3 regions of the Arthrobacter sp. Z5-13 genome follow, and region 1 is predicted to be linked to each of the others. Evidence: predicted binding sites of a transcription regulator. Region 1 holds the regulator's gene; each other region holds the start of a gene.

Region 1 (9,703 bases):
TACTGCGGTGAGATATCCGGAGTCGGCAGTGCCGTCGTCGTCCTCGAAGTTGTGGATCCTGGCCTCCTCACCGGCGAGGCTACGCCCCGACCACGGCTGGCCAGCCGAATCGGTGGCACCCCCGGCACCAGCCAAGGCTGCAGCGATATGGCCCGGCAGAGGCCGGGAGCCGGATGAGTCTTCCACTGTCAGCGGCGGCCGGCGACGTCGAGAGCCTGGGGCAGTGTGAACGCACCGGCATAGAGAGCCTTGCCCACGATGGCTCCTTCGACGCCCAGTGGGACAAGTGAACGCAACACCCTGAGGTCTTCGAGGCTGGAGATTCCTCCCGAAGCTACGACAGGCTTACGGGTCTTCTCCACCATCTGGCGCAGCAGTTCCACGTTCGGACCCTGCAGCGTTCCGTCCTTGGTGACGTCAGTGACGACGTAACGGGCGCAACCAGCCGCTTCCAGCCGCTCCAGGACCTCCCACAGATCGCCGCCTTCCTTCGTCCAGCCTCGGCCTGCAAGAGTGGTTCCGCGGACGTCGAGCCCGACGGCGATGCGGTCGCCGAAGCGGTCAATGGCACGCTGAGTCCACTCCGGGTTTTCGAGGGCAGCGGTGCCGAGATTCACCCGGGCGACGCCCAGATCCAACGCCTTCTCCAGTGTCTCGTCGTCCCGCAGCCCGCCGGAAAGTTCCACCTTGATGTCGAGTTTGCCAACGACTTCCCGCAGCAACTCCGAGTTCGAACCGCGGCCGAAAGCAGCATCAAGGTCAACAAGGTGAACCCATTCCGCGCCCTGCTGTTGCCAGTTCAGAGCAGCCTCAAGCGGAGTCCCGTAGCTGGTCTCGCTGCCGGCTTCGCCTTGGACCAGGCGTACGGCCTGGCCGTTCACTACGTCAACGGCCGGGAGCAGTTCAAGTACCGGCAGCAGGGTTTCGTCGTTCATCATGGTCCTCAGGAGTGGTGGGGCGGAGTAGGAAATGTGGCCCGCAGCGATGCTATTCGGCAGGCTGTTATTCGGCAGGCAGGGTCAGCAGGTAGGCAGCCAGCAACGCCATTCCAGCAAGCGTATAGAACACGATCTGGAGCCAGAACGGAGCTTTCTGTTGCCTGAAGGACAACGCGCCGCCCACCAGCAACCCGGCGAGACCCATCAGCGCTATGGACCACCACACTAGGCGTCTGCTGCGGGTTGAGCTGAAGGCGTGCTGGCTGGAGCGGCTTCCGTGGAGGCAGGAGGCGCTTCTGTGGAGGCAGGAGCCCCAACGCGCTGCCCATGACGCAGCCCGTTGACCCAGTTTCGCAAGAGGCGGGCACCTGCGTCACCGGACTTTTCCGGGTGGAACTGGGTGGCAGCGAGAGGACCGTTTTCAACCGCAGCAATGAAGGGGGCCCCATGCTCCGACCAGGTTACCAGTGGCGGAGCCATCCGCGGCTGGATCACATCGAAGTCCCAGGTCTGGACTCCGTAAGAGTGAACGAAGTAGAAGCGTTCGTTCTCCACACCTTCAAAGAGGTGCGAACCCTCCGGTACCTTAACCGTATTCCAGCCCATGTGTGGCACGACGTCAGCCGGGAGCAGTTCGACCTTCCCAGGCCACTCGCCCATTCCTGCGGCCTCTGTGCCGTGCTCAACGCCGGCTTCGAACAGCACCTGAAGCCCTACACAGATGGCCAGGACGGGCCTGCCGCCGGCGACGCGCCGGCCGATCATCCTAATACCGTCCACGGCTTTGAGTTCGTTCATCACTGTTTCGAAAGCGCCGACGCCGGGAACAACGAGGCCATCGGCGTTGAGGACGTCCTGTGGCTTGGAGCTGAGGATCACTTCGGCCCCGGCACGCTCCAGCGCCCGGACAGCAGAGCGGACATTGCCCGACCCGTAGTCCAGGACCGTAACGGTGGGCTTACCCTCCGGCGAAGCGGGTTTGGCGGTGGCCTCCGGATCGACGATCGCGCCGTCCTGGATGAGCTTTCCGGTCACAATGCCCCTTTGGTTGATGGGATTCCGTCCACGCGCGGATCGGTTTCCACTGCCGCGCGCAGTGCCCGGGCGAACGCCTTGAACTGTGCCTCCACAATGTGGTGGGGATCCCTGCCGGCCAAAACGTTCATGTGAAGGCATATTCCCGCGTGCAGGGTGATGGCTTCGAAGACATGGCGGGTGAGTGAACCCGTAAAGTGCCCGCCAATGAGGTGGTATTCCTGGCCGGCAGGTTCGCCGCCGTGCACCAGATAGGGCCTTCCGGAGACGTCCACTACCGCGTGTGCGAGTGCTTCATCAAGGGGAACAGTGGCTTCTCCAAAGCGGCGGATGCCTGCCTTGTTACCCAACGCCACTTTCAGGACTTCACCAAAGGTGATGGCGACGTCTTCCACAGTGTGGTGGACGTCGATGTGGGTGTCACCGGTGGCCTTGACCGTGATATCGATCAGCGAGTGCTTGCAGAGCGCCGTGAGCATGTGATCGTAAAAAGGAACCGAGGTATCGATGTCCGACACTCCCGTTCCGTCCAGATTGATCTCGACCAGCACGGACGATTCACTGGTGGCGCGCTCCATGCGCGCAGTCCGTGCCGCGCCAGCAATGGATCCGGTGTTGCTCATGGTGATGTGTCCTTTGGAAGAAGGGCCTCAAAGCCTGCGGCTTCTGGGTCTTGGTTCAAGTTTAGGCCGGTACTGCGGATTGCCCTGTCAGGATGCGCTCCAGAGCCTCAAGGAATGCTGTGGTCTCAGCCTCGGTTCCCGCCGTAACCCTCAGGTGCCCTGGGATGCCGACGTCGCGAATCAGGACTCCGCAGTCAAGAAGTGCTTGCCAGACTGCGTGCGGATTCTCCAGTCCCCCGAAGAAAACGAAGTTGGAATCAGAGGCGGCGGGCTTCAGGCCCATTCGAGTGAGCTCCGAGACGATCCTGTCCCGTTGCGCCTTGATGTCCTCAACATCAGCCATCAAAGCTTCCCTGTGCTGGAGCGCTGCGAGAGCCGTCGCCTGGGTGACCGCTGACAGATGGTAGGGCAAGCGGACCAGGCGAAGGGCATCAGTGACCTCCGGTGCTGCCGCCATGTAGCCCAGCCGGGCACCGGCCAGGGCAAACGCTTTGCTCATAGTCCGCGTCACTATCAGGCGTTCCCGTCCGGGGAGCAACGTCAGTGCACTGGGAGTACCGTCGTGTGCAAACTCGTGATAAGCCTCATCCACGATAACAACGGTTTGGCTCTGCTCTCCTGCTTCATAGACAGCCTTCACAACATCCAGCCCCAGGCCGGTACCTGTGGGGTTGTTGGGCGAACTCAGGAACACTATGTTCGGCTGCCGCTCCCGGACCTGTTCGGCGGCATATTCTGCGCTGAGCCCGTAGCCCGCAGCGCGCAGGCCCGTGACATATTCGGTATCAGTACCGCTGGCAAGCAACGGGTACATGGAGTACGTGGGGGGAAAGCCCATTGCCGTCCTGCCAGGTCCGCCAAAAGCCTGCAGCGTCTGTTGCAGCACTTCATTGGAGCCATTGGCAGCCCAAATGTTTTCAGCCCCAAGCCCATGCCCCAGGTATTCAGCCAACGCTGAGCGGAGCTCACTGAACTCCCGGTCGGGATACCGGTTCAGGCCGGCGGCGGCGGCTGTGACAGCCTCCGAAATTGCCTTCAGGACATCCTCAGGCACGCCATGGGTATTTTCATTGACATTGAGCAGGATGGGCACATCCAGTTGCGGCGCACCGTAAGGCGTCAGGCCCCGGAGATTGTCGCGGAGTGGCAGTCGATTCAGGCGCGCTAGCTGGTCAGTCACCAGAACAGTTTAAGTGCCCGATGCCGGGGCCGGAAAACTGTGACGCCCACGGGGATTGCGGGAAGTCGACAACAGGGCCCACGCAAAGGCTCATGCGGACGGGACAAAGAGCTGCTGTCCCGGGCTGACCGCTCCGCCGTCGAGGTTATTCAACTGCACGATGTCTGCCACCACATCCCGCGGATCGCGTTCAGGCGCAACGGTGCCGGCTATCGCCCACAAGGATTGCCCCTGCTGCACGGTGACGGTCACAGTGCGGGTCAGGGAGAGCTCTGAGACGGTGTCCGCCGCCTTGGCCGGAGACGTAAGGAACCCTGAGAGCGACATCAGGAAGGCGGTGAGCAGCATAAGGGGCAAGACCACCAGGACAATCCACCCGCGCCGGGTAAGCCGCAACGGCGCCTGCACCCGGCTATGGGTTGCGCCCTCGGCGCCGGCACCCTCGTAGGCACGCACTCCTTCGTAGGCACTGGTTTCGTCGCTGGCCCATGCTTCCCGACCGGGACGGACCACTCCGTACTCAAACGACGCGGCTGCCTCCTGCCAGGCACCGGCGTGATGCGCGACGGCGGAAGTGCACAGCGTCTTCTCCGATTGAGGCTCCCCGGAAACCGATTGCGGAAAGAACTCGTGGAACGCAGATGTAGCTGACATGACCGTCCTCCTGGACCCTACTGTGCTGCCCGTTGTGTTCGTTGATTGCAAGAAATTCACTTGCCCACGGCCTCCACTTTCGAACGTTTGAACGGATGTGGTGACCGGAGCCGGCAAATTAGGAAGCTGACTAGAACACATATTCGAACCTTACTGTGTAAGTTTTAGCATCTATGATCGAACATTGTCGAGACTCACTAGAACAAATGTTTGAAAAACTCTCTTGGCTGGCCTACGTTTGATCAAAGAAAGATCGATCAGGACAACCACATCTGCAGTTGATCAGCAGGGTCTGACATTCAGGCAGAACATTCCGGCGGCTGCCGCTCAGCGGCCGGAAAAATGGAAAGGCGTTGGCGAAAATGGCAGCACAAGCCGCGGGCAGCAAGGCCACCCCAAGGGCCTCGCAGACTGCCCGAACGCCCAAGGGGCTCACCCTTCGCCAAAAGAGGATCCTGGAGACCATTCAGCGATCAGTGAACGACAACGGCTATCCGCCGTCCATGCGCGAAATCGGGGACACGGTGGGCCTTGCGAGTTTGTCCAGCGTCACCCATCAGCTCTCGCAGCTTGAGAAACTCGGTTACCTGCGTCGGGATCCAAAGCGTCCGCGGGCAATGGAAGTTTTGATGCCGCTGACCCTGGAAGAAGGCGGAACCGAGCCTGCCCGGCCGGAAAAGCCAACCCGGCTCCGGAGTGTTGGCCGTCAGCCGGTGACGGAACTGGCCGGCGCAACAGATACCGCTATGGTTCCCCTCGTCGGGCGTATCGCCGCAGGCGGGCCTATTCTCGCCGAGCAACTGGTTGAGGAGTTCATGCCGCTCCCCCGCCAGCTCGTTGGACACGGCGAGCTGTTCATGCTCAAGGTTGCCGGCGACTCAATGATTGATGCCGCCATCTGTGACGGCGATTGGGTGGTTGTGCGCCGCCAAAGCGATGCTGTCAACGGCGATATCGTGGCCGCGCTCTTGGACGATGAAGCCACCGTCAAGACCTTCCGGCAGCGGGACGGTCACACATGGCTGCTCCCACAGAACACCCAGTACGAGCCAATCCTGGGCGATCATGCCACCATCATGGGCAAAGTGGTCTCGGTCCTGCGGTCCATCTAAGCCCTGCGGTCCATCTAGCTACTCGCCACCCGCGTTTCCTCGGCCAGGCGTTTCAATGCTGCCACCGCGATTGTGGGGTCTGTGGTGGGCCAGAATGGCGGAAGGGCAGCGCGCAGGAAGTTACCGTATCGCTCAGTCGACAATCGGGAATCCAGGACGGCCACAACCCCCTTGTCCCCCGTCGAGCGAATGAGGCGGCCGGCACCCTGGGCAAGCCGAATCGCGGCGTGGGTGGCAGAAACAGACATGAAGCCGTTGCCCCCTGCCTTTGCTACGGCACGGGACCGGGCGGTCATGAGGGGATCGTCAGGACGCGGAAAGGGAATTCTGTCGATCACCACCAGGCGGCACGAACCCCCCGGAACGTCCACTCCTTGCCACAGTGACATTGTGCCGAACAGGCAGGTGTCAGGCTCATCCGCAAACTGCCGGACCAGTGCGGTCATGGTCGAGTCCCCTTGGCAGAGAATGTTCACGTCGAGCCGCGGACGCAGGGCTTCCGCAGCTTCTTCCGCCGCGCGGCGCGAGGAGAACAGGCAAAGCGCCCCGCCCCCGGATGCAAGGATCAGCTTTTCGAGCTCATCGAGGGCCTCGGGTGAGGTTCCCCGGCCCGGCTTCGGCAGGTGACCCGCCACGTATAGAATCCCTTGTTTCGGATAGTCGAAAGGCGAGCCGACGTCGATTCCGGTCCAGCTCGGCGCACCTGGTCCTACGAGGCCCAATCCCCCCGCGGCAGGCTCAAAAGCGGAACCGATGGCCAGGGTCGCTGATGTCAGCACAACGGTGTGTCCCTCGAACAGGCCTTCGCGTAGCCGTCCGGCGACGCTCAGGGGCGCCACGTTGATCAAAGCCGGGGAATGGTCGTCCGGCGCTGAGTAACCTTGCTGCGGATCAAAGGTGCTGTTTCGCGAAATCCACACCACCTCGGCGTTTTCCCGTGCCGAGATCAGCCGTTCACACAGTTCCAGGATCACCAGGAGGCGTGAACGCGCCAGCTGCCGCCCGCCGTCGGCCGTGGTGGAACTGTCCCCCTTGGAATCGGAGAGCGCCGCACGGCATGCATCGCGGAGCTGGTCCACACAGTCGAGTTGTTCGTCGTTGAGCCCGCTGGGCAGCAGACCGCTGGGAATCCCTGCAATCGCGACTTCCAGGTTGGCAGCGGCAGAGTTGAGGGCTTCGACAGTTATGCCGGTGTGCTTGCGCGCTCCGGAGGCCGCCGCATGAACCATCGCCACAGAGAGTTGCCCGGAGACTGCCCCTGTAACGCGATCCTGAAGTTCATGGGCCTCGTCCACCACCACAACGTCGTACTCAGGGAGCACCGCCAGGCCCTCGAATGCGCTTACAGCGAGCATGGCGTGGTTGGTGACGACGACGTCGGCCTCTGCAGCGTTTTGACGGGCCAGTTCACTGAAGCACTCGGCTGCCATGGGGCATTTCTGGGCCCCGAGGCACTCCATGGACGTGACTGAAACCTGCCGCCAGGCACGGTCAGTCACGCCAGGCATCAGCTCGTCGCGGTCGCCGGTGTGGGTCTTGTCAGCCCATTCCCGCAGCCGGACCACTTCTTTGCCCAGTTGGGACAACGGACCACCCATGGCGGCTGCAAAGTGCGGCACGCTGGTATCTTCCCCCAGCGAGAACAACTGTCCCTCAGACGGCTCTTCGGATGGAAAACCGCCCTCAAGCTTGTGGCGGCAGACGTAGTTGGCGCGGCCCTTGACGAGTGCCACTTTCACAGGCCGGTCCAGCGCAGGGGTTAGCGTTTCCAGCAGCCTGGGCAAGTCCCTTCCCACAATCTGGGTCTGCAAAGCCAGTGTGGCGGTGGAGACAAGGGTGGGTTTGTCGCTGACCAGCGAGTGGGCGATGAGGGGAATGAGATAGGCGAGGGACTTGCCGGTCCCTGTTCCTGCCTGGACCAGCAGGTGGTCGCCGCTGTCTATTGCGCGCGCCACCTGCCGGGCCATTTCGTGCTGACCGGTGCGGCTCTCGCCGCCCATTCCGGAGACAGCCCGGTCGAGCAGTTCAAGCACAAACCGCTCACTGGCCGATGCATTCGCCTCCGGATCCGCTTCAGTCATTGGTGACGAAGGATTCCAGCTCAGCGGCAAGACCTTCGCGGACCATCACCACGGCACGTGTGCCGTGTTCATCGTGATCGAGGGTAAGGATTTCTGCGTCCGTTTCGTGCAGCTTGCTGATCAGGTCGCCCCGGTTGTAGGGGATGTGCAGTTCCAGTTTGACGCTTGGCCTTGGAATGGATTCGCTGATGGCTTTGAGCAGGTCGCTGATGCCCTGGCCTGTCCTGGCGGAAACCACCACGTGCCGGGGTTCGCGCTGCTTCAGCCGCTCCACCACGAACGGATCCGCGGCGTCCACCTTGTTCAGCACGATGATCTCCGGGACCTTGCGCGCATCCACTTCGCTGAATACAGCACGGACGGCGGCTATCTGGCCTTCCGGATCCGGGTGGGATGCATCCACCACGTGGAGGATGAGGTCGGAATCGGCCACTTCCTCCAACGTGGAGCGGAACGCTTCCACCAGCTGAGTGGGCAGTGAACGGACAAAACCCACGGTGTCGGCAAGGGTGTAGCCCAGCCCGTCTGCGGTCTCGGCCTTGCGGACCGTCGGGTCCAACGTGGCAAACAGCGCGTTCTCCACCAGGACACCGGCGTCGGTCAGTCTGTTCAGCAATGAGGACTTGCCGGCGTTGGTGTACCCGGCAATCGCAACAGAAGGGACAGCATTACGACGGCGGTTGGCCCGTTTGGTCTCCCTCGCAGGCTTCATGGCGGCGATTTCCCGCCGCAGTTTTGCCATCCGCGTCCGGATCCGTCGCCGATCCAGTTCGATCTTGGTTTCACCAGGACCACGCGAGCCCATCCCGGCCGCTGCCCCACCCACCTGGCCACCGGCCTGGCGGGACATGGATTCACCCCAACCACGCAGGCGCGGCAAGAGGTATTCGAGCTGGGCCAGCTCTACCTGGGCCTTGCCTTCCCGGCTCTTGGCATGCTGGGCAAAAATGTCGAGGATAAGCGCGGTACGGTCAATGACCTTGACCTTGACGATGTCTTCGAGACCGCGCCGCTGTGACGGAGCCAATTCGGCGTCGACAACAACTGTGTCCGCGCCCGTGGACATCACAATGTCCTTCAGTTCGAGGGCTTTGCCTGAGCCAAGGAAAGTTCCGGGATCTGGCTTGGCTCTGCGCTGGACGAGGCCGTCGAGTACTTCTGAGCCAGCGGTTTCTGCCAGCGCTGCCAGTTCCCGCAAGGAGTTCTCAGCATCCGCCAGGGTTCCTTCTGACCACAGCCCCGCCAGGACTACACGTTCGAGCCGGAGCTGCCGGTACTCGACTTCGGTAACGTCCTCAAGCTCGGTGGAGAGTCCCGCGGTCCGCCGCAGTGCGCGCCGTTCCTCGAGATCCTGCTGATCACCGTCGTAGCTGGTGTGCTCGTCGTCGAGCCCTGATATGGCCTGGGCCCTGCCGAAGACACCCTTGCTGTCATCGTCCGCCTTCCGGATATTCCTGGCCGGTACATCCTTGGCGAGAATCCGGTCAATTACAGCCTGGATCTCCTCAGGGGACATATCCTGCGCGGCTGAATCTGGTCCGGTGTTGTGCTGACTGGTCATGGTCTCCTTAAGCGGTTCTACATCTTCAGAATAGTGCCCTTTGCCGGGCTGTGGTGCTGTATTCGCGGTGGGCTGACGGCTATTGGTCAATTGTTCCTCCAGGTGGCCACGGCTGCGGTGCCGTGGCGGGCATGGTTGGGGACGTTCGTGGCTGGGGGCTCCCGCGGAAGCGGTCTGCCGGCCAGAGAGACTTCGGGTGGTGTTGTCAGATGCCTTGGTTGATCATGATGGACTCCATGGGGTTCGGGCACCCAGTTGATCTGCCAGTGGGATCATTCGCCTGCATCCGATAGACGTTGCCTCCGGCCGCCGACGGTGATCGGGTGGCGTGGTGTCGGGAGGGTTTGTCTATGGTTCATTGACTTTGAAAGCACTGGTGCTGAGCGCGCTAAGCGGAAGGAAGTTACCTGCATCGCTGCGGGACGATAAGCGGGCAGTCAGGCGGGCTATTATGCCAACTCGCCTGCGCCGGGCTGAATCGCCGCTACTCAAAGATCAAGAACATGGATTAAAGAATAC
Region 2 (9,703 bases), 2.2 Mb from region 1:
GGACTGGAATTCTGCGCCCACCGGCTCGGCGCCCGTTGGATTCGTGAGGCTCAAGGTGACGTGGCCGTTGGCGTCGGGATTGCTGACGTTATTGGCACTGAACAGCTTGTTGTACTGCGGGGCCCCACCCCAGAACCTCTTCTCCCAGTTGAACCCCTTCCAGGCAAAGCTTCCTGCTGGTCCTGGGTCTGAAGACATTGGGGTGGTATCTGCGGCTTGGGAAGAACTCACGACGGTAAGCATAGTAAGGCCAGAGACAAGAACCACGGCCAACGGTCTGACCACCCGCGAAGACCTGAGACCGGACAAACGGGACCTAAGAAAAAACGACATGCACGCCCCCTATTGCGTTGGTGCTCCCCCTCAAGCAGCCTCGTGCCCCCAGCGAGCACAAGATGATCATCAATCAATTAACTCGAAAAGCGCAATAGCAAACACATATCTTGAGACGCGGCAATTTAGCTCAAAAGTTGCACAAGATTTGGTAACAACTCAAGAACTACTCAAGATTGGATTGGATCGGACAAGAAAGCCGTTATCATGTGTAGGCTCATTTCTGCACCCCAGCGATCCCGATAATCGAATGCCAGTCCCGTAGCGATCTTTTCAGCGACAAAGGATGAAGCGCCCGACCGCGCCGCACGGTGCAGTACAGTACGCAGGCTTACTAATCTGGATCGTAATTCGGTGCACTTAATGTACCCGGAACTCTGAGACCAGAATTTATTCATAATTTGGAATCAAAGAAGGCTGGGAGCAAGAGTGGTGAATCGCGGCGTTGCTGTGGTTGTGGAGGATGACGACGACATCCGGGAGTCACTGGGGGATGTCCTCCGGCAATCCGGATTTACCGTCCATGCAACCTCATCCGGGACGGAAGGCGTGGAAGCTGTCCGGAAGCACAATCCGGTTCTTATCACCATGGACCTGAACCTTCCCGACTTTGACGGGATCGAGGCATCACGGCGGATCCGGACGTTCAGCTATGCCTACCTCATCATGGTGACAGGACGGGTGGACGAAGCCGACGCACTTATGGGATTTGGGGCCGGCGCTGACGACTACCTCACCAAACCCTTCCGACCCCGGGAGCTCCGGGCGCGGATCGCGGCGATGCTCCGGCGGCCACGGTGGTCCATCATGGAACCGGCCATCATGGAACCGGCCATCATGGAACCAGCCGTCATGGAAGCCGCTTCGATGACGCGCCATGCAGGGGAACCGGCCATGCCTGAACCTGCCCGGCTGCAACCCGCTGTGGCCCGCGCTGTGGTGCAGCCTGAACTGGGGCAGCCCGCCGCCAGGCCTCCTTTTGGGGCGGGGGAGGCGGATGAGTTCCGCGACCTGGAGCACCGCGGGTTGACTCTTAACGAGGGCACGAGGGCGGCAACGATTGATGGCAAGAAGGTGGAGCTGACGCGCACACAGTTCAATCTGCTTCTTGTACTTATGGAAAATGGGCGCCGTGTCCAGAGTAAGGAGGAGCTGGTCCGCAGGCTCCGCAACGATCCCTACGGCTCGGGTTCGTTCGTCAGCGCGGCCGAGGAGCGCGTAGTTGAGGTGCACATGGGGAATCTCAGGAACCGCCTCGGCGACGATCCCAAGGCGCCCAAATGGGTGGAAACAGTCCGTGGAGTCGGCTACCGGCTGGCTCCCTAGTGCTGGAGGTTCAGGCCCGGTGACAGGAAGGTGCTGATCCGGTCCAGCACGGTGCGTTCACGCAGCGGCCGGTTGTGCCCTAGCCCGTGCGTTACGACGAGGATGGTGGATGCGGGGTGGGCCGCCAGTAGGGCGCGGGCCTGGTCCAGCCCGATCAAAGTATCGGCGTCGTCGTGGATCACCAGCCATGGAACTTCGACAGGCAGCGGGGCCGTGGCCGAGAGTGTGGCCCAAATATCGGCCCGTCCCCGGAAGAGCCGGCGCTCCGTCCGGCGGCGCACAGCTAGCACACTTGTGCTACCAAGCCCGAGCTTTTGAGCGAAGCTCTGCAGAAGATACTCGAAGTCAGCGGCGCCGTTCACAGTAACAAGGCGCCCCACCCGCACCCCACCCCGGATGGCAAGGGCTGCACCAGGCGTCCCGAACGAATGCGCCACGATCGCCTCGAACCCGCCGTGCTGGCGGCCGAGCTCGGAAATGATGGCAGCATAATCGCGTACATCGGTCCGCAGGCCGCCGGATTCGCCGTGGGCCGGGGCATCAAAGGCCACGATGGTGCGTCCCGCCGCACGCAGTTCACGCACGAGGTGAGCAAATGCAGACGCACGACTTTGCCAGCCATGGACAAGGAGTACAGCACGAGGCCCGTTTCCCCAGCGATAGACAGCCACACGCCGCCCCTGCACCCGGATGGTGGACCGCCTGGCGTGCTCCATGACATACCGCTCCGATTCATGGACGGGTTTGCGCTTTCCGGGCCGGACCCAAAGGCTGTAGGCAGTCTCTGCTGCGAGCGGCGGGGCGACCGACTCAAGCAGGCGAAGGGCATGAACCGTCCGCGGGATAGTAGGCGTTTGTGTTGTCATAGTGCTAATATACACACACGACCGTTCGTACTGTCTAGGGGATTCTAAATGCAAACCACGCCTGCACCACTCGACGGACGCCGCCAGCGCGGCGACGAGTCCCGCCGCGCCGTTCTGCGCCTCGCGGTTGACCAGGCGTCGCTGAGCGGACTCGACGGGCTCACAATCGGGGGACTGGCAAATGAGCTCGGCGTCAGCAAGAGCAACGTCGCAACCTTGTTCGGTTCAAAGCTGGACCTGCAGCTGGCCACCATCGAAGCAGCGCGCGCTGTCTTCATCGAGAAGGTCATCACCCCGGCGCTGGCCCGCCCTCGCGGACTCCGCAGACTCATCGGCCTTGTTGAGCTGTGGCTGGATTATTCCGAGGGGCGGGTATTCGCGGGCGGATGCTTTTTCCGTGCCGTCGGGGCGGACGCCTCGGCAAAGGACGACGCCGCCCGTGAGCTTCTGGCGCGGATCGACGAGGAATGGCTGGCGTTCCTGACCCGGGCAGTGCACGAAGCTGAGCCGGAATTGCCCGGCCTGGCAGGCCGGACCAACGCCGCGGAGGTGCTCGCATTCGAGATCGGCGCCATGCTGGATGCCGCGAACATGACCTCCCTGCTGCACCGCACATCGCGTGGATACTCACTGGCGCGCAGCGGGATCAGGGATCGGCTCATCGCACTGGGTGCCCCGACGGATATCGGGCTGTCGGCGGATCCAGCTGCCACCTAACTACCGAACCCCTGGCTAGCGAACCCCTGACTACTGGACCGCGGTGCCGGATACGTCCGGTGCTGTGTAGCCAGTGAAGGTATCCGCGGATCGCACGAGCTTGATCCAGTACATGGGGGCGATTCCCGCCGTCGACGTGTAAAAAAGGGAATTAGCTGATGGCGTAGGCGAGGTTCACCGTGGCGCCTTTGCATGCGTCCTGGTTGGTGGCCTTGTTATTGAAGGTGATGGTGGCTCCGGTCCAAGCGCCCTTGGCAGTGCCGGCGGGGATCTCAGCGCCCACTGTCATGGCGGCATTGGCGATGATGTAGTCGGAGGCGTCGCAGCCAACGGCAACCACGCCGTTGACGGTGACGCTGGAGATGCTGGCCGTGACGCTCGAAACATACACCGGGCTGGTGTTGCCGTTAGTGAAATTACCGCTCAACGCCTGTGCGGCACCGCCGGGCTGCAAGCCGGAAACGACACTGGTCTGCACAGCGGTAATAGGCACATTGGTGGCGGTGGTGGCGGTTCCCGTTCCCGAGCCTCCCGCGGACCAGAAGGCATAGGCCACGCCGGCTCCGGAAAGGAGGACGACGGCGGTGGCTGCTGCGGCGGCAGTCTTTTTCGAGTTTTTGCGCATGACGGAACTCCAAGGGCGATGAGAAGTGAATGGTTTGGAAGACTCGCGAGAATTACAGCTCCCGAAGAACCGGATGACTGAAAGATCGTGAGTGAGGCCTGGCGGGTGATGTGTTCAACCGCCTCGACAGAAGACACGCTAACAGCGGAAAAATCCGAAACTTGAGAATCTGCGAAGCCGCGGAAGATCTTGAGGAAAGATTGCCTGAGCTTGCCTTAGGCCGTGGAAATCCTGCGCAAACCCTCACGTTCACGATCCCGCAGGACCCTGAGCGGAAGTCAGTCCGAGGTGATTGGATCGTTGGGTTTCTTGAGGGATCTTGAGCGCTCCGATTCGCCGCTTTTGGAATGGGACTGGAGCCGGGACAAGAAGAGGGCTGCCAAAAGCGCTGCTGCCACATGGCTATCCACCATCAGTTCACCGGAATGTGGGGATGCAGCTTCGGGGGAGAGCTCAGGCAGCTTCCAGTCCACGCCACCATCATGTCCGTGGCGAGGCGAGACGCCGCCAGGCACGGAGCCGAAAAAGTCGAAAGCAAGGTGCAGTAGCTGTTGGATCAGCCCGCAAAACACCAGCAATGACCATCCGGAAGCCAAGAGCCCGCCCAGCAAGGTTGCGGCCAAGCTGATCAAGGCCGTCAGTGCCAGGAGAATCAACGGTCCAAGGTTCTGGCCCCCGGAGATCACGTGCGCAATTGCCCCCAGGGAGACGGTCGCGGGCCCGGCCAGCCATCCGTACCGCGGGCTCTGACGATTGAAGTCCTCTGCCACGGGAATCCCTCCTGCGCTGGGTGCAGTCATCTGCGCCTGAATCTACTGGGTGCCCCTACGATTGTCAGCATGATCAGCCGCGCAGACGTCAACGAAGCCTCCGCAAGAATCGCCGATAAGGTCCGACGCACGCCCCTGATCCAACTTGACCCGGGAACTTTCGCGGGCGACGTGTGGCTCAAATGTGAGTTCATGCAGCACACCGGCACGTTCAAGGCCAGAGGTGCTTTCAATCGCATTCTTGCCTCCAACGAACGTGGGGAGTTGAATCCCGACGTAGGTATCGTCGTCGCTTCCGGCGGGAACGCGGGACTTGCCAATGCGTATGCTGCAGGCCAGCTTGGAGTCGCTGCGTCTGTTTATGTCCCGGAGAACGCCCCGCCCGTAAAAGTCAGCAAGCTCGTGACAACAGGAGCAACCGTGGTCCAGGGCGGAGCAGAATATGCGGAAGCCTATGAGGCCGCCATCAAGTATGCCGCTGAGACCGGGGCTGTCTATTGCCATGCCTACGACCAGCCGGAGATCGCCGCGGGGGCCGGCACTGTTGGTTCTGAACTGCTGGAACAACTCAAGGACGTGGACACTGTTGTGGTGGCCGTGGGCGGCGGAGGACTGATGGCGGGAGTGGCCGCAGCGGTGGAAGGCCAGGCCAAGGTTGTGGCCGTGGAGCCTTATACAGCCCCCACTCTTTCTGCTGCGCTCCAGGCGGGGGAGCCCGTTGATGTTGCTGTCTCGGGGATAGCGGCTGACGCCCTGGGAGCACGCCGGATAGGAGAGATCGCCTTTGCCGTGGCGTCCCGTACCGGGGTAGCAAGCCTCTTGGTTTCCGACGACGACATCGTCACCGCCCGTACCTGGTTATGGGAGCACTACCGCATCATCGTGGAGCATGGCGCCGCTGCCGCATTCGCCGCGCTCCACTGTGGTGCGTACGTCCCTTCCGAAGGTGAGCGGGTCGTCGTCGTACTCTGTGGCTCCAATACAGATCCCGCCACCGTTTAGCACGTCTATTTAACGTGTCGAAAAGTTTTGTTACTGAAACGTGACATCTGGTAGGAGCAGAAGCTACTCTCTTGTGGTGCCCACGGCTCCAGCCGGGGCATTCCCGCGTCAGTATGCCGAACCCTGCCGCTGACGGGGATTCGTCCGCATTTTTTCAGCGGCAGGGACGGGGGAACCACGATTCCACTCGGACCTCTTGTCAGGTCCTAGGGGTTAAGCCGCTTTGCCCCGCCCTTTGGCGGTGTGGACCGGCCGGGTGAACTCCCATCCGAACCCGACAGCTCACCCCGCAGGCATGGGAGAGGCAAAAACACCATGTCACAAAAGTCCATTTTGGCGCGCCATCGTGCCACCCCTGCCCGCTCAACCGTCATGAGCGGGTTGTCCACTTCGGCTAAATCCCACGCTCTATCGCTGGGCAGGCCGGCACTCATCATCGCCGCCGCATCAGGCCTTCTTTTCGGAGTCGGCGCTCCTGCCCATGCTGGAGCACACGCACCGGATGGTTCTACCGGCGCCACTGTCGGTGCCGCTGCCCAGGCCCCGGCCCCGGCACCGGTACAGGCAGCAGCAGTCGCTCCCGCCCCAGCGGTTGCCCCGGCCGCTGTTCCGGCTGCAGGACGGGTCCACACAGTGGTTTCCGGCGACACGCTCGGCGCAATTTCGGCACGTTACGGCGTAAGCCTGAATTCTGTCCTGGCCGCCAACAACCTGGCCATGACGTCCATCATCTACCCCGGCAACCAGATCCGGATCCCGGCAGGGGGACAGGCAGCTGCACCCACCGTGGCGCTGGCATCGACCTCCATCAGGCCGGTTACGGCTCCGGCTCCGGCACCGGCACCCGCCCCCGCTCCGGCACCCGTTGCGGCAAGCGGCACTGGTGCAGCATTGCTCGCTTCCGCCTATGCCCAGATCGGCGCAACCCAGGATTGCACCATTCTGGTGGAGCGTGCCCTGCGGTCCATCGGCAAGAGCGTGGGAGACCTCGCACCGACCCAGTTCTTCCAGTACGGAACGGTGGTTGGAACTCCGGCACCCGGTGATCTGGTCATCACCTCCGGGCACATCGGGATCTACGCAGGCAACGGACAAGTTGTCAGCAGCGGCATGAACTATGTCAATGCCACGCTGGTCCATCCGTTGTCATGGCTCTCGGGCTATTCCTTTGTGCGGGTCGCCTAGTCCGGCCTCTACCGAAGCGCAGACAAAGGGAAGCGGCAGGTGCCGGGAGATCCGGTACCTGCCGCCCTCTGACTCCAAGAGTGTCAGCTGCGTTTCACACTTTCAGCGGCAACTCGTGAACTTCGTCTGCGCGGTGGCCTGTCCGTTCGTGGATCCGCTGTACAGCTTCGGCTGATGGGGCCTCGGACAGGCAATAAATAACGCCGGCTTCGGGGTCGGCCCAGGCGTTCTTGAAATTGACGTTTTCCTCGGCCTGGATGGCCAGATCAGCTGCATGGGCTGCCTGGAGGTCCTCCCGGCTTAGGCCCTTCATGTTGTGGTGAACATCCATAAATTCCGGCATAGCTCTCTCCTTAGGTAGGGCCTGCATGGGTTGCAGTATGGAGTTAAGGGAGACGGTAGGCCTCTGGCGTTACACGGTCAATAGCGCTCTCGTGGGGAATAATGAGCCCATGCAACCGCAGTGGAGTACCCGCATCGCCTGGCCCGATTTGCCGGGACACGTGAGGGCCGGCATCGAAGAGATCCTGGGATCTCCGGTAGAGGAATGGAGCCGCCAGCAGGGTGGGTTCTCCCCTGGCACTGCCGACAGGTTGCGAACCGCTTCGGGGCAACGGGTCTTTGTCAAAGCTGTTGGCACAGTCCTGAACGAGCATTCCCCCGCCATCCATCGGAAAGAGGCGGCCAATACCCCCGGCCTACCTCCCGAGGTACCGTCACCCGCGTTGATTGGAACGTTCGACGACGGCGAATGGGTTGCCCTCATACTGGCTGATGTTGAAGGACGTGCTCCGGATCTCCCTTGGTCCTTGGCCGAACTGACCATTGTGCTGGATGCTTTGCTGGATCTGGCCGGCACCCCGGTTCCTCAATCCCTGGCGCATCTGCCATTCCTTGAACACGAGCTTCGTGAGGCGTACGGCGGCTGGGCACGTGTGAGGGAGGATCGTCCCGAAAGCTGCGACCCCTGGATCCTCGAGAACCTGGATGCCCTCGAAACATTGGCTGCGCAAGGCCTGAAGGACCTCGGCGGCAGCAGCCTGGTGCACACAGATATCCGGGCTGACAACATCCTGATCACCGGCGACAACAAGGCTGTCCTGGTCGATTGGCCCTGGGCTTGTATCGGTGCCGGCTGGATAGACGGGTTGTCGCTGCTGATCAATGCGCGGCTGTTTGATGCGGACTTTGATGTTGAGTCGGTGCTGTCTTCCCATCCGGTCTTTTCGGAGGTTCTGCCAAGCAGTGTGGACGGGGTCCTGTCCGGACTCGGAGCTTATTTTATTGATGCCGCCCGCCAACCGCCGCCCCCTGGGCTTCCCACCCTCCGCGCCTTCCAGCAGCAGCAAGGCGACGCTGTCATCGCGTGGCTCCAACAGCGCGCCTGCGTGGGGTAATCCTGTGCTGGACGGGGCAGGGCCCGGGAAATCTGCGTTGAATTTCCCAATGCTGCTGCTGGTGGACCTGGACAACACGCTGGTGGACAGGGCATTTGCCTTCAACCAGTGGGCGGCTGAGTTCGTGCGGGACGTCGGCGGGTCGGCGGCGGACGTTGCATGGCTCATTGAGTCAGACGGTGATGGGTATCAACCCCGTGAATCGCTTGCCACCGCCGTCAAGGCCCGATTCAAGACAAGTTATGGGATCCCGGCCCTGATTGAGCTGCTCCTGTACGAGCATGTTGGCGCCATGGTCCTTGACTCCGCCACGGCTGCTGCCTTGGACAACGCCCGAAATCATGGATGGAAGATAGGCGTCCTCACCAATGGAACCGTGAGCCAGCAAATGCTCAAGGTCAAGACCATCGGACTGGAGAAGTACGTAGACGCCGTGGTGATTTCCGAAGCTGAAGGTGTGAAGAAGCCGGATCCGCGTATCTTCCACCTTGCTGCGGAACGTGTGGGCGTGGGGCTCGCCGGGAGTTGGATGGTGGGCGACCACCCCACGGCTGACATCTCCGGTGGCCGCGGCGTGGGTCTGGCAACCGGCTGGGTATCCCGCGGGCGGGACTGGCCTCCCGGTCTGGAACCGCCTTCCCTGTCAGGCAGAACGGCCGCTGCGGTCATGGACGCCATTGTCACGCCTACTCAAACACGCTGAGACAGATCTCGCGCGTCAACTGTTGGATGACATCGATTCTGCCTTGCTTGCCGAACGGGTTCTCGGTGAAGATCGCCAGTGAATAGGCGGTACCGCCTGAGGCGAGGATACCGACGTCGTGCATGAACTGGTCCACGATGCCGTACTTGTGGTGGACGGTTATGCCGGCCGGAACAGCGGCAGGGATCAGTTCTTCGTTGTTGGTTTGCTGCATGTAGCCCAGAAGCTGCGCAGTGTGCTCCGGATTGATCAGCTCCCCTGAATACAGCCTCATCAACAAGATGGCCATTTCCATGGGCGTCAGGAGATTTTGGGTGGGGTCGTAGCTGATCCCGATGGAGGCCGCATACCCGATGAGCCGGGGGAAGCCGATCGCGTCCATGAGAAGCAGCCATGAATCGTCGCTGCTGGAGTTGATCATGGCCTCCAGTTGGAAGGCGGCGGTGTAGTTGCCAAGCGGTTCATCCAGCCTGAGATTCCCGGTTTCCACGAGCCGGTAGTAGGCAACGGCCGTGAGGACCTTGGCAGTGCTGGCTGCCAAATACGCGGACACATCGCCATACAGGCGCACTTCCCCCCTCTGCACGTCTGCCAGGGCGACGCCGATCCTGAAATCCCCGTTTGCAGCGATGATCTGCTGAATCGCGTCATCCAGTTCCTCTGTCATGCCTGGCGGCTGTTGCCCTTGCGGTGAGGTTTCCGGCGGCAACGGGTTACCGGCGTCAAAGTCACGGGCGCCGGCTTGGTTTGGCAAGGGGAGGGGGCCCGGACCGTCGGGA
Region 3 (9,703 bases), 1.8 Mb from region 1:
TTCGCGTGTGATGGACTGCTCTGGGTGCCAGGGCTCCCGCCCGTCAGGCCTGGACCTTGTGGCGGCCGCCGACATTGCCGCCCAGGGATCCAAGGGCGCCACCGGAGCATCAGATCCCAGCGCAAGAGTGGCTCCCGCTTCCAGCAGTGAGCGCAAGGGGAAGGCCCGGTCAGTGTGACCGGCCCAGTTGGCATCTGCCGCATCCCGGTCATCCAGGGCATGCAGGGGCTGGACACTGGCAGTCACATTCAGTTCGGCGAACCGGACGAAGTCCTGCTCCCGGACAAACTGGGCATGTTCTATCCGTCCGGAGACGCCGGCATTCGCGAACGCATCAAGCGCCACCTTGTTGGCGGCGTCGCCGATGGCGTGGACTGCCGGAACAAACCCTGCCTCCCCCGCCCGCACCAACAGCGCGAGCAGTTCGGTTTCGCTCACCGTGAGGACGCCCTTTCCGCCATGGGGGTATGGATCCACACAGAAGGCGGTGCGCGTGTTGAGGGAGCCGTCGATGAGTACCTTCATCGGTCCCACCCGCAACAGACCACTTCCAGGAAACGCCTGCCCGGTCCGGAGCCCCAGGCCCGCGGCGCGCTCAAGATGCTCGGCATAGACACCGACGTCGACCCTCAGCGAATCAAATCCGGCCGCCTCGCGTCTGATCCAGGCATCCCGGTTCCAGGCCATTTCAAAGTCCACAATTCCCACTACCCCGCGGGATGCGGCCTTCCTTGCGGCTTCGGCCACCCAGGCGTCCACCAGGTGATCAGGCAGGTGATCCAGTTGACGGGTGAGGGCGAAGGCGGCGTCTTCCCGCACCAGGCCATCTGCCTTTAGTTGAACTCCATAGCGTTCGGCAGCAGCGCTGTTCAGCCACACACAATGGAGGTCGTGGCTGAGGAGCGCCGTCGGCTGGCCTTTGGTGACGGCGTCGAGCATCTCCAATGTGGGAGCGTCAGCCCATACGGCGTCCCGGAAACCGACCCCGACCATGGTTGTGCGGGGCTCCGCGCCGGCGAGGTGGGGGCGGAGGAGTTCGACGGCGTCCCTCGCCGACTCTGCGCGGGAAAGGTCCAGCCGCTGGGCGGCAAGTGCCCACTGAGTCATGTGGACATGTTCGTCCCAAAGCCCGGGGATGGCGTAGCCGCCGTCGAAATCTAAAACCGTGGGGCCGGCGGGACGGTCTCCTGCTGGTGAAATCCGCGAAACCACGCCGTCAACGATGTGAATATCAGATGACCGGGCATCGCCGGGTTGGCGGATGGAGGCAAGAACTACTTCGGGCGGGTCGGCTGCGGCGGGGTGGACCATATGCAACAGGCTAGGCGTGCTGGGGCAAGCAACAAAGTGCACCCCTGCCGGCGTCATCGGCCACGGGATCTAGGCAGCCTTGACGAGCGGGAGCTCGTCCCAGTGTGTGGTGTAGCGGGGGGACATCATGTCGCGTTTCATGGTCCAGTCCGGCCCGCCCCTGATCCCGGCATGGCCCAGGCCGATGGAGCCCCGGCCGTAGCGGCGGGCAACATCCTCCAGGAGGGGGCCAATGCCGCGTTCCTCGTGCGGGTTCTCGAAGGGAGAGAGCGGTGGTTGGTTGCCGGAGGGGCGCAGATCGGTCACCATGATTCCCGCCTTCGCGTACTTGATTCCCTCCTGGATTTGCGGGAGGAGAGCATGTGCGGCCCTGGTCAGGAGCACAGGATCGGCGGTGGGCATGGGCAAACTGATGCAGGCCGAGGGGTAGGAAGTGTCCTTTGGGTTGTAGTACGACGTAGCGGCGAATGCGGTGAGGACCTTGGCCTGCAATCCGTGCTTTGCAAGCCTGGCGCTGGCCTGCTGGCCATAGATACTGAGGACCTGGCGCAGTTCATGGACGGTAGTGATGGGCGTGGAGAAGGATCTGCTGAAAATCAGCTGATCCCGGCCGATCCGTTCCTCCTCCATCGGAATGCACGGGGTGCCCTGAAGCTCAAGGACGGTGCGCATCACCACCACTGAGAAGCGGTCCCGGATCATCACGGGGTCTGCTCTGGAGAGGTCAAGGATCGACTGGATTCCCATGGCGTTCAGTCGTTTGGTGAGACGTGAGGCGATTCCCCAGATCTCGATCACCGAAAGCCGGCCCATCAGCGCTTCCCGCTGGGAACGGGGGAGCGAATCCCAGAGGCAAACGCCGTTGAAGCCCGGGTTGTTCTTGGCCCACTTATTCGCGAGTTTGGCCAAGGTCTTGGTGCCTGCGATGCCGACGCACACCGGCACACCCACGTTGCGGCGGACGGCGGCCTTCATCTCCAACCCGAGCCGGAGGAGCTCATCAGGGCTTCCCTTGACGCCGAGGAAGGCCTCGTCAATGCTGTAGACCTCCAGCCAGGCGGAGAACCTGCTGAGGAGTTCCATCACGCGTGCGCTGATATCGCCGTACAGTTCATAGTTACTGGACCTGGCTACCAGGCCCCACTCTTTGACGCGGGGTGCAATCTTGAACCAAGGCTCTCCCACGGGGATGCCCAGTGCTTTGGCCTCTGGTGAGCGGGTAACGGCACAGCCGTCGTTGTTGGAGAGCACAATCAGCGGCCGGCCTTCCAATGATGGGTCAAAGGCGCGCTCAGCCGAGGCATAAAAACAGTTCACGTCCACGTGGGCGATCTGCTGCATGCGGTGCATCAGTGCCGGCTTAGACATGATGAAGGCACCTCGTCGCTACGCCCCAGATGACGAGGTCAGATAGTGCTGCTACGCGGATGTCCGGATAGTTGGCATTTTCCGCCTGAAGCAGGACGCCACGCGGTGTGAAGCGGAGGCGTTTGATGGTCAGCTCGCCATCCAGCACGGCGACGACCACTGAACCGTCCTTGGGTTCCAAGGCACGATCAACGATCAGTTCGTCACCGTCACTGATGCCCGCACCTTCCATGGAATTCCCTGAGACCCTCACCACGTACGTGCTGGTGATGTCCTTGATGAGATGTTCGTTGAGGTCGATCCGGCCGTCAAAGTAGTCCTGCGCGGGCGAGGGATAGCCGGCAGCCACCGCGACAGGGGAGATGAGCACCGTAAGCAGCGAGCTGCCGGCAGCTATCACACGAGGACCTACAACAGCGCCCACAACACACCTTTTTCGAATATATGTTCGATAATTCAGTGTACTGCGAGGTCGGACAAAAAGGCTCTTCCAACTGGATCAAGACCTGGTCCGCCGCATCCAGGATCCAGTAGGTGCCGGAAAGCATCGTTGGGAGCGGCCGGGTGAGAAGGACACATGTTACGTCTGTTACCTAAACGTGACTTTAACGGAGGCTTTCCTGTACGGTTTGGGGGTGGCCCATCTGGATCGGGCCGCGTCCGGGCTGACGCCGAGCTCTGCCACATCCCGGACTCCCAACACTAAGGCAGAGACGGGGGACCCAGAGTCTTCGGGCCGCTACCCAGCGGCCCGTGGGGTGAAGCCGTCACGTCTTACGTGCCGGCCGGTTGACCTCTTCCGAACCCGACAGCTAACCTCGCAGGCGTTTGAGAGGCAACCATCATGTCCCGTTCCTTGGAAGAGTCGCGCCCTTTGCGGGCCGGGCGGCATCGTGCAGAAGCCGCGGCACCCGTCACCGAACCCCTCACCGAACCCCTCATCCCGCCGGTTCCCACGGCGTCGGCCACCACAGCACTGCGGCGAAGGAGGGACAGGCGCCCGGCCTTCGAAGTACCTGCGGCTCCTGAAACCGCGCCCATAGCCGAAGTACCTCCCGCACCCGCAGCGACGCGACGGAGCAGGACCCGGCGTCTGGCAGTTGAAAAGCCTTCAGCGGCCACACTGCCTGCCACCCCAAGCAGCGGGCCGAGGAGCACACACAGCCCTCAGCTAGCCGCCATACTCAACTCCCAGCCCGATGACGTCTTAAGAAAAGCCGGTTCGGCTCGTGTCATGGGTCAAAGGATTGCAATGGTTGCCGGCGCGTTTGTTGTCCTGCTTGGCGTTGGAGCAGCCAGCCAGGCCACAGAGCTGCCCTTCTTCGGCAAGGAAAGTTCCGCCCAGGAGGCCGCCAGCCCAACAAAGGTGACTCGAGCGACGTCGGGAAACCGTCCGACCGCCGGAACCGCCACGCCCCAGCCAACCGTCTCGGCCACGTCCCCGGGAACAACCAGCGGCGCTCCTGCCCAGGCAGCCGCGGGCGCAGATGCCCCCGCTGCTGTGAGTCCGCAAGCCAATGGGTTGCCCGATATTGGCAGCCTCCCCCTTCCGCTCGATGCACCCACGTTGGCTGGAATAGCAGATGCGACGAGCGCTGCGGCTCCGCCGTCATCAGCCAGTTCCGTGAACGCACAGCCTCCGGCTTCTTCCTCGAACCCGCCTGTCCCTTCAGCGGCGCCAGCTCCCGCTCCGGCTTCCGGTCCCGCTCCCGGTCCCGCTCCCGCTCCGGCGACCGCGCCGACACCCACAACGGCGTTGACGCCAATTACCGGCCTTGTTGCGCCTTTGCTGGGCACGTCGCCGGGTACTGGGTCTGCCCCCGCGGATGGCACAGGCGACACCACTACCTATGCCAGCACCCGCCTGTCCTTGTACGGTCTGATGGCGAGGAGATAACGGCCCTGAACACGCTCTGGCACCGAGGCTTCCACCAGCAGCAAGGCTGACTTTTGTATCAGGCCCCCACGTAGGCGGCCAGGTGCTCGCCTGTAAGCGTGGAGCATGCTGCCACAAGGTCGGCGGGGGTGCCCTGGAAGACGATCCGGCCGCCGTCGTGCCCGGCGCCGGGACCAAGGTCGATGATCCAGTCGGCGTGTGCCATTACCGCCTGGTGGTGCTCAATGACGATGACGGACTTGCCTGACTCGACCAGACGGTCGAGCAGGCCCAGGAGGTTCTCGACGTCGGCGAGGTGGAGACCTGTGGTGGGTTCGTCGAGAATATAGACATCGCCCTTTTCCGCCATCTGGGTAGCCAGCTTGATGCGCTGGCGCTCGCCGCCGGACAGGGTGGTGAGTGGCTGGCCCAGGGTGAGGTAACCGAGCCCGACGTCCACGATCCGGTCGAGGATCTTGTGGGCGGCAGGAGTACGGGCTTCCCCTTCGCTGAAGAACGTGTTCGCTTCTGTCATCGACATTGCCAACACCTCGGCGATATTCCGCCCGCCGAGCGTGTATTCAAGGACCGAGGCCTGGAACCTCCGGCCCTCACAGTCCTCACACGTGGACTCGACGGTGGCCATAACGCCCAGTTCGGTAAAGATGACACCGGCGCCGTTGCAGGTGGGACACGCGCCCTCGGAGTTGGAGCTGAACAGCGCCGGTTTGACGGAATTGGCCTTCGCGAATGCCTTGCGGATCGGCTCGAGCAGACCCGTGTACGTGGCGGGGTTGCTGCGGCGTGAGCCTTTAATGGCCCCTTGGTCAACCACCACAACACCGTCGCGATCGGCCACGGAACCATTGATCAGCGAGCTCTTCCCTGAGCCGGCAACGCCCGTGACCACCACAAGAGCGCCGAGTGGAATGTCGACGTCGACGTCTTTGAGGTTGTGGGTGCTCGCTCCGCGGACCTCAAGCGCGCCCTTCGGTGCGCGCACTGCCTCCTTGAGGGCAGCCCGGTCATCGAGGTGCCGCCCGGTGATGGTGTCGCTCTTTCGCAGTCCTTCAAGGGTGCCCTCGAACACCACCTCACCACCGCCGGTGCCGGCGCCCGGGCCGAGGTCGACGACGTGGTCAGCGATGGCGATGGTCTCCGGCTTGTGCTCGACGACGAGCACTGTGTTGCCCTTATCGCGCAGCTGCAGCAGGAGCTGGTTCATCCGTTCGATGTCGTGCGGGTGCAGGCCGATGGTGGGCTCGTCGAAGACGTAGGTGACGTCGGTGAGGGAGGACCCGAGATGCCGGATCATCTTGGTGCGTTGCGCCTCTCCGCCGGACAGTGTCCCCGCCGGCCGGGCCAGTGAGAGGTAGCCAAGCCCGATTTCCGCGAACGAGTCGAGCAGATGCCGGAGCCCTTTGAGCAGCGGTGCAACCGACGGCTCCTGCAGTTCGCCGACCCACGCGGCCAGGTCGCTGATCTGCATCTCACACAGTTCGGCAATGTTCTTGCCCCGGATTTTTGAGGACCGGGCCTCCGCGCTGAGCCGGGTGCCATCACACTCGGGGCAGGACTGGAAGGTAATGGCGCGCTCAACGAAAGCACGGATGTGCGGCTGCATCGCCTCGACATCCTTGGAGAGCATTGACTTCTGGATCTTCGGGATCAACCCCTCATACGTCAGGTTGATGCCCTCCACCTTGATCTTGGTGGGCTCCTTGTAGAGGAGATCGTGCATTTCCTTCTTGGTGAACTTCGCGATCGGCTTCTCCATGTCGAAACCGGCGCCGCTGAAAATCCGGCCATACCAGCCGTCCATGCTGTAGCCGGGGACAGTCAGCGCACCTTCGCCGAGCGATTTGCTCCCATCGTAGAGGGCCGTGAGGTCAAAGTCGGAGACCGAGCCCATGCCTTCGCACCGCGGGCACATTCCGCCCAGATAGACCGCGTTCTGCACCACGGCCTTCTCCACCCGGCCGCTCTTCTCGGTGCTCATCACGCCGCTGGCCTTCCGGGTCGGGACGTTGAAGGAGAACGCCGTGGGCGGCCCGACGTACGGCTTGCCGAGCCGGCTGAAGAGGATCCGGAGCATGGCGTTGGCGTCAGTGGCAGTGCCGACTGTCGAGCGTGGGTTTGCCCCCATCCGCTCCTGGTCAACGATGATCGCCGTCGTGAGCCCCTCGAGGAAGTCGACGTCCGGCCGCGCGAGCGACGGCATGAAACCCTGCACGAAGGCGCTGTAGGTTTCGTTGATCATCCGCTGCGATTCAGCGGCGATCGTGGCGAACACCAGCGAGCTCTTGCCCGAACCGGAGACGCCGGTGAACACCGTCAGCCGTCGCTTCGGGATCTCGATGGTGACATCTTTGAGGTTGTTCTCGCGTGCACCCTGCACCCGGATCAGATCGTGGTTGTCGGCGGGGTGCAGGTCGTCTGACCGCATGTCCGTGCTCGTGGCCGTGGTCATCGTGTCTCCATCTGTTACGGGGGGTGCCTACGCGGGCTCCGTCGGCGTCACTTGGCTTGATCTTAACCAGCTTCCAGCAGCCATACTAGGTGCGCCTTGGCAGCCGCGCTTCTCCATTCCTGATCGCTTGCCTGCGGCACCATCCGATCTTGACCGGATCCTTGGTTGGTGTTGCCGGGACCTTAAGTAACGTTCGCAACACTTGAATTCAGGCACGGAATCAACCTGCTGAAGGACGGCGGATCCATGGCGAAAATTCTGAGCGGACCGAAGCTGCCGGCTGTTGTGCCGGCAACCCGGAAGTTGCTGACGCAATCTCTTGAGCAGTGCAGGCGTGTCCAAGGCTATTTGAAGCATTCGTGGAAGATTCGCACGCTCTCAAAGGCGCTGGCCCAAGCATTGGCCGACTCTCATGAGGCGTCCACCTGGCCCGGTGACCGTCTTCCTGTCGGGCTACAGATGTCTCAAGAGGTCGAATTGCTCACGCAGCGTATCCAGCGTGAAACCGAAGCCTGGGGCAACCAGGCCGCCCCCGCGTGAATCGGTTATTTTTGCCCGTTCTCTGATGCGCGGCGGACGGCGGCAAGAATTGCCTCGCCGAGTTCAGCAGGCCTGGTGAACTGGGGCCAGTGCCCGGTGGGCAGGTCTACGTAATCAACGTCTTGGATCCGTGCGAGCTCCGCCACGAACGGATGGCCCGACTCCATCCATTCAACGAGCAGGGAAGACGGGAATTCACAGGCGATAACGGTGGCCGGGACGTTGTAGCGGCGTTCATCGTGCAGATGCTGCCGGTCGCTGGTCACACGGCGTGGCTCAGGGATGGCACGTGCCCGGAATGCTGCACGCAGTTCGTCATTCAGGTCCGTGAGGTCGGCGTCTTCAAAACCCTCCCACGGGGGCAGCGGGACCTCATCCCCTTCGGCAGGGAGCTCGTCGTTGATGACCCCTCCCTCGCCCAGCGGGCCGCTGTCCACATAGACGGCCCGGGCCACACGGTCAGGCCGGGCATCTACAGCCCCATGGATAATGGCGCCTCCGCCGGAATGGCCCACCAGCACCACCGGATCATCAACGGCGTCTACGGCAGCAACGACGGCGTCAATATGGTCGCGGAGGCCGATTCCGGCTCTTGGCGCATCCTTTGACTCAAGCCCTGGCAGCGTCAACGGATGGACCCGATGGCCTGCTGCAACCAGCGGCGGGGTGACCTCTGACCACGATGAAGCATCCAACCAAAAGCCGGGAACCAGGATGATGTCCATGACCGTACCCTACGCCAGGCGTCCCCCGGTTTTCGAGCAGGCGCTGGGCATTTTGGACACTATCCGACCGGTCCTGGTCCCTCTCCTCTGACGACTGTTACACCTGCCATGGCCGGTTCCTGCGGCGTATCGTGAGTCTTAGCAAGAACGATGCCGTTCATTGCAGAGTACGGTGTCGCCGTCCTGAGGAGGGATCGCCGTGGCCAGCCAAAGCCTTCAGTCTGCTATCGATCAGCAGGGTAACGCAGTGGAGGTGTTGCGGAACGCGAAGTCCCGGCCGTTCACCTTCCCGGTGACGCCCGAGTTCACCAACTGGCGAAGCGAGCAGGCCTCCTGGCGGGATTCGTGCGCCTTGCTTGACCAGTCGCACCATATGGCGGACCTTTTCGTCAGCGGTCCCGACGCGACGAAATTTTTCACCTGGATAGGCTCAAATTCCGCCGCCGGCTATCAAGTTGGGCGGGCGAAGCAGCTGGTCGCCGTGAACCATGACGGACACCTCATTGGTGACGGTATTCTGTTCCACCTCGACGAGAACTCGTTCGACCTGGTGGGCCTTCCCATGCTGACCGATTGGGTCGAATACAACATCTCCTCCGGCGACTGGGACGTCACCCTGGAGCGCGATGACCACTCGCTGATCCGCAAGGGTGATCCAAAGCTTTTTAGATACGAGCTGCAGGGGCCGAATGCGCTCGCGATCGTTGAGAAGATCACCGGCAACCCGGCGCCTGAGCTCAAGTTCTTTCACATGGGAGGAGTGGAGATTGGCGGGCACCGGGTGGGTGCACTGCGCCATGGCATGGCAGGACAGCCTGGTTTCGAGCTCTGGGGTCCTTGGGCTGATGCTGCCGCGGTACATGCAAAACTGCTTGCCGACGGCGAGGAGTTCGGCATCACGCAGGTGGGGGCGAAGGCATATTCGTCGGCGAACCTTGGCTCCGGATGGGTTCCGTCCCCTCCGCCGGCGATTTTCCAGCCCGAGCTCAAGGCGTATCGCGAATGGCTTGACCTGTCCAAGGGGGGTTCGCTGGGAGGTAGCTTCTACTCCACTGACATCACTGACTATTACGTCACTCCTTACGACATCGGGCTCGGCCGTTCGGTCTCGTTCGATCACGAGTTTCTCGGCAAGGATGCGCTGCGGGAGCACTTCGAAGACCAGCGGCGCACAAAAGTCACGCTTGTTTGGAACGACGATGATGTGACTAATGCTCTTGGATCGATCCTTGGTGATGATGTTCCTGCCAAGTACATCGAGCTCCCCAAGTCGCGGTATGCCCTCTACCAAACTGACCGGGTCCTGAAGGATGGCGAGACGGTGGGGGTGTCGTTCGACGTCGGTTACCTCGCGAACGAGAGGGCATTCCTGTCCCTGGCGACGATCGACGTCGCGCATTCCCAGATCGGAAC

Evidence for each region. The regulator LexA, encoded in region 1, represses DNA repair genes until DNA is damaged. The targets are predictions, from matches to a motif close to TCGAACANNTGTTCGA.
Region 2: M1E02_RS03335 (LysM peptidoglycan-binding domain-containing protein) is a predicted target of LexA. The motif match lies at 5,657-5,672, and genes of this name have one in related genera.
Region 3: M1E02_RS01060 (LexA family protein) is a predicted target of LexA. The motif match lies at 3,116-3,131, and genes of this name have one in related genera.

The regions. Positions count from the first base shown of each region.
Region 1 is NZ_CP096460.1:2,935,006-2,944,708, forward strand. Features, by position in the region: gene M1E02_RS13810 (SseB family protein) at 1-186, opposite strand, end outside; gene priA (bifunctional 1-(5-phosphoribosyl)-5-((5-phosphoribosylamino)methylideneamino)imidazole-4-carboxamide isomerase/phosphoribosylanthranilate isomerase PriA) at 189-935, opposite strand; gene M1E02_RS13820 (hypothetical protein) at 1,003-1,164, opposite strand; gene hisH (imidazole glycerol phosphate synthase subunit HisH) at 1,164-1,973, opposite strand; gene hisB (imidazoleglycerol-phosphate dehydratase HisB) at 1,970-2,596, opposite strand; gene M1E02_RS13835 (histidinol-phosphate transaminase) at 2,658-3,776, opposite strand; gene M1E02_RS13840 (LysM peptidoglycan-binding domain-containing protein) at 3,867-4,430, opposite strand; gene lexA (transcriptional repressor LexA) at 4,793-5,542, shown strand; gene M1E02_RS13850 (ATP-dependent DNA helicase) at 5,557-7,623, opposite strand; gene hflX (GTPase HflX) at 7,616-9,184, opposite strand.
Region 2 is NZ_CP096460.1:710,419-720,121, forward strand. Features, by position in the region: gene M1E02_RS03300 (LamG domain-containing protein) at 1-231, opposite strand, end outside; gene M1E02_RS03305 (response regulator transcription factor) at 763-1,659, shown strand; gene M1E02_RS03310 (alpha/beta fold hydrolase) at 1,656-2,525, opposite strand; gene M1E02_RS03315 (TetR/AcrR family transcriptional regulator) at 2,574-3,242, shown strand; gene M1E02_RS03320 (hypothetical protein) at 3,394-3,867, opposite strand; gene M1E02_RS03325 (hypothetical protein) at 4,146-4,667, opposite strand; gene M1E02_RS03330 (threonine/serine dehydratase) at 4,707-5,639, shown strand; cyclic di-AMP (ydaO/yuaA leader) riboswitch at 5,772-5,950, shown strand; gene M1E02_RS03335 (LysM peptidoglycan-binding domain-containing protein) at 5,955-6,824, shown strand; gene M1E02_RS03340 (SCO4226 family nickel-binding protein) at 6,919-7,167, opposite strand; gene M1E02_RS03345 (phosphotransferase) at 7,277-8,221, shown strand; gene M1E02_RS03350 (HAD family hydrolase) at 8,271-8,924, shown strand; gene M1E02_RS03355 (serine hydrolase) at 8,908-9,703, opposite strand, start outside.
Region 3 is NZ_CP096460.1:231,805-241,507, forward strand. Features, by position in the region: gene M1E02_RS01050 (amidohydrolase) at 1-1,311, opposite strand, end outside; gene M1E02_RS01055 (Y-family DNA polymerase) at 1,381-2,679, opposite strand; gene M1E02_RS01060 (LexA family protein) at 2,672-3,103, opposite strand; cyclic di-AMP (ydaO/yuaA leader) riboswitch at 3,363-3,521, shown strand; gene M1E02_RS01065 (hypothetical protein) at 3,919-4,476, opposite strand; gene M1E02_RS01070 (ATP-binding cassette domain-containing protein) at 4,635-7,025, opposite strand; gene M1E02_RS01075 (hypothetical protein) at 7,272-7,565, shown strand; gene M1E02_RS01080 (alpha/beta fold hydrolase) at 7,571-8,290, opposite strand; gene M1E02_RS01085 (aminomethyl transferase family protein) at 8,490-9,703, shown strand, end outside.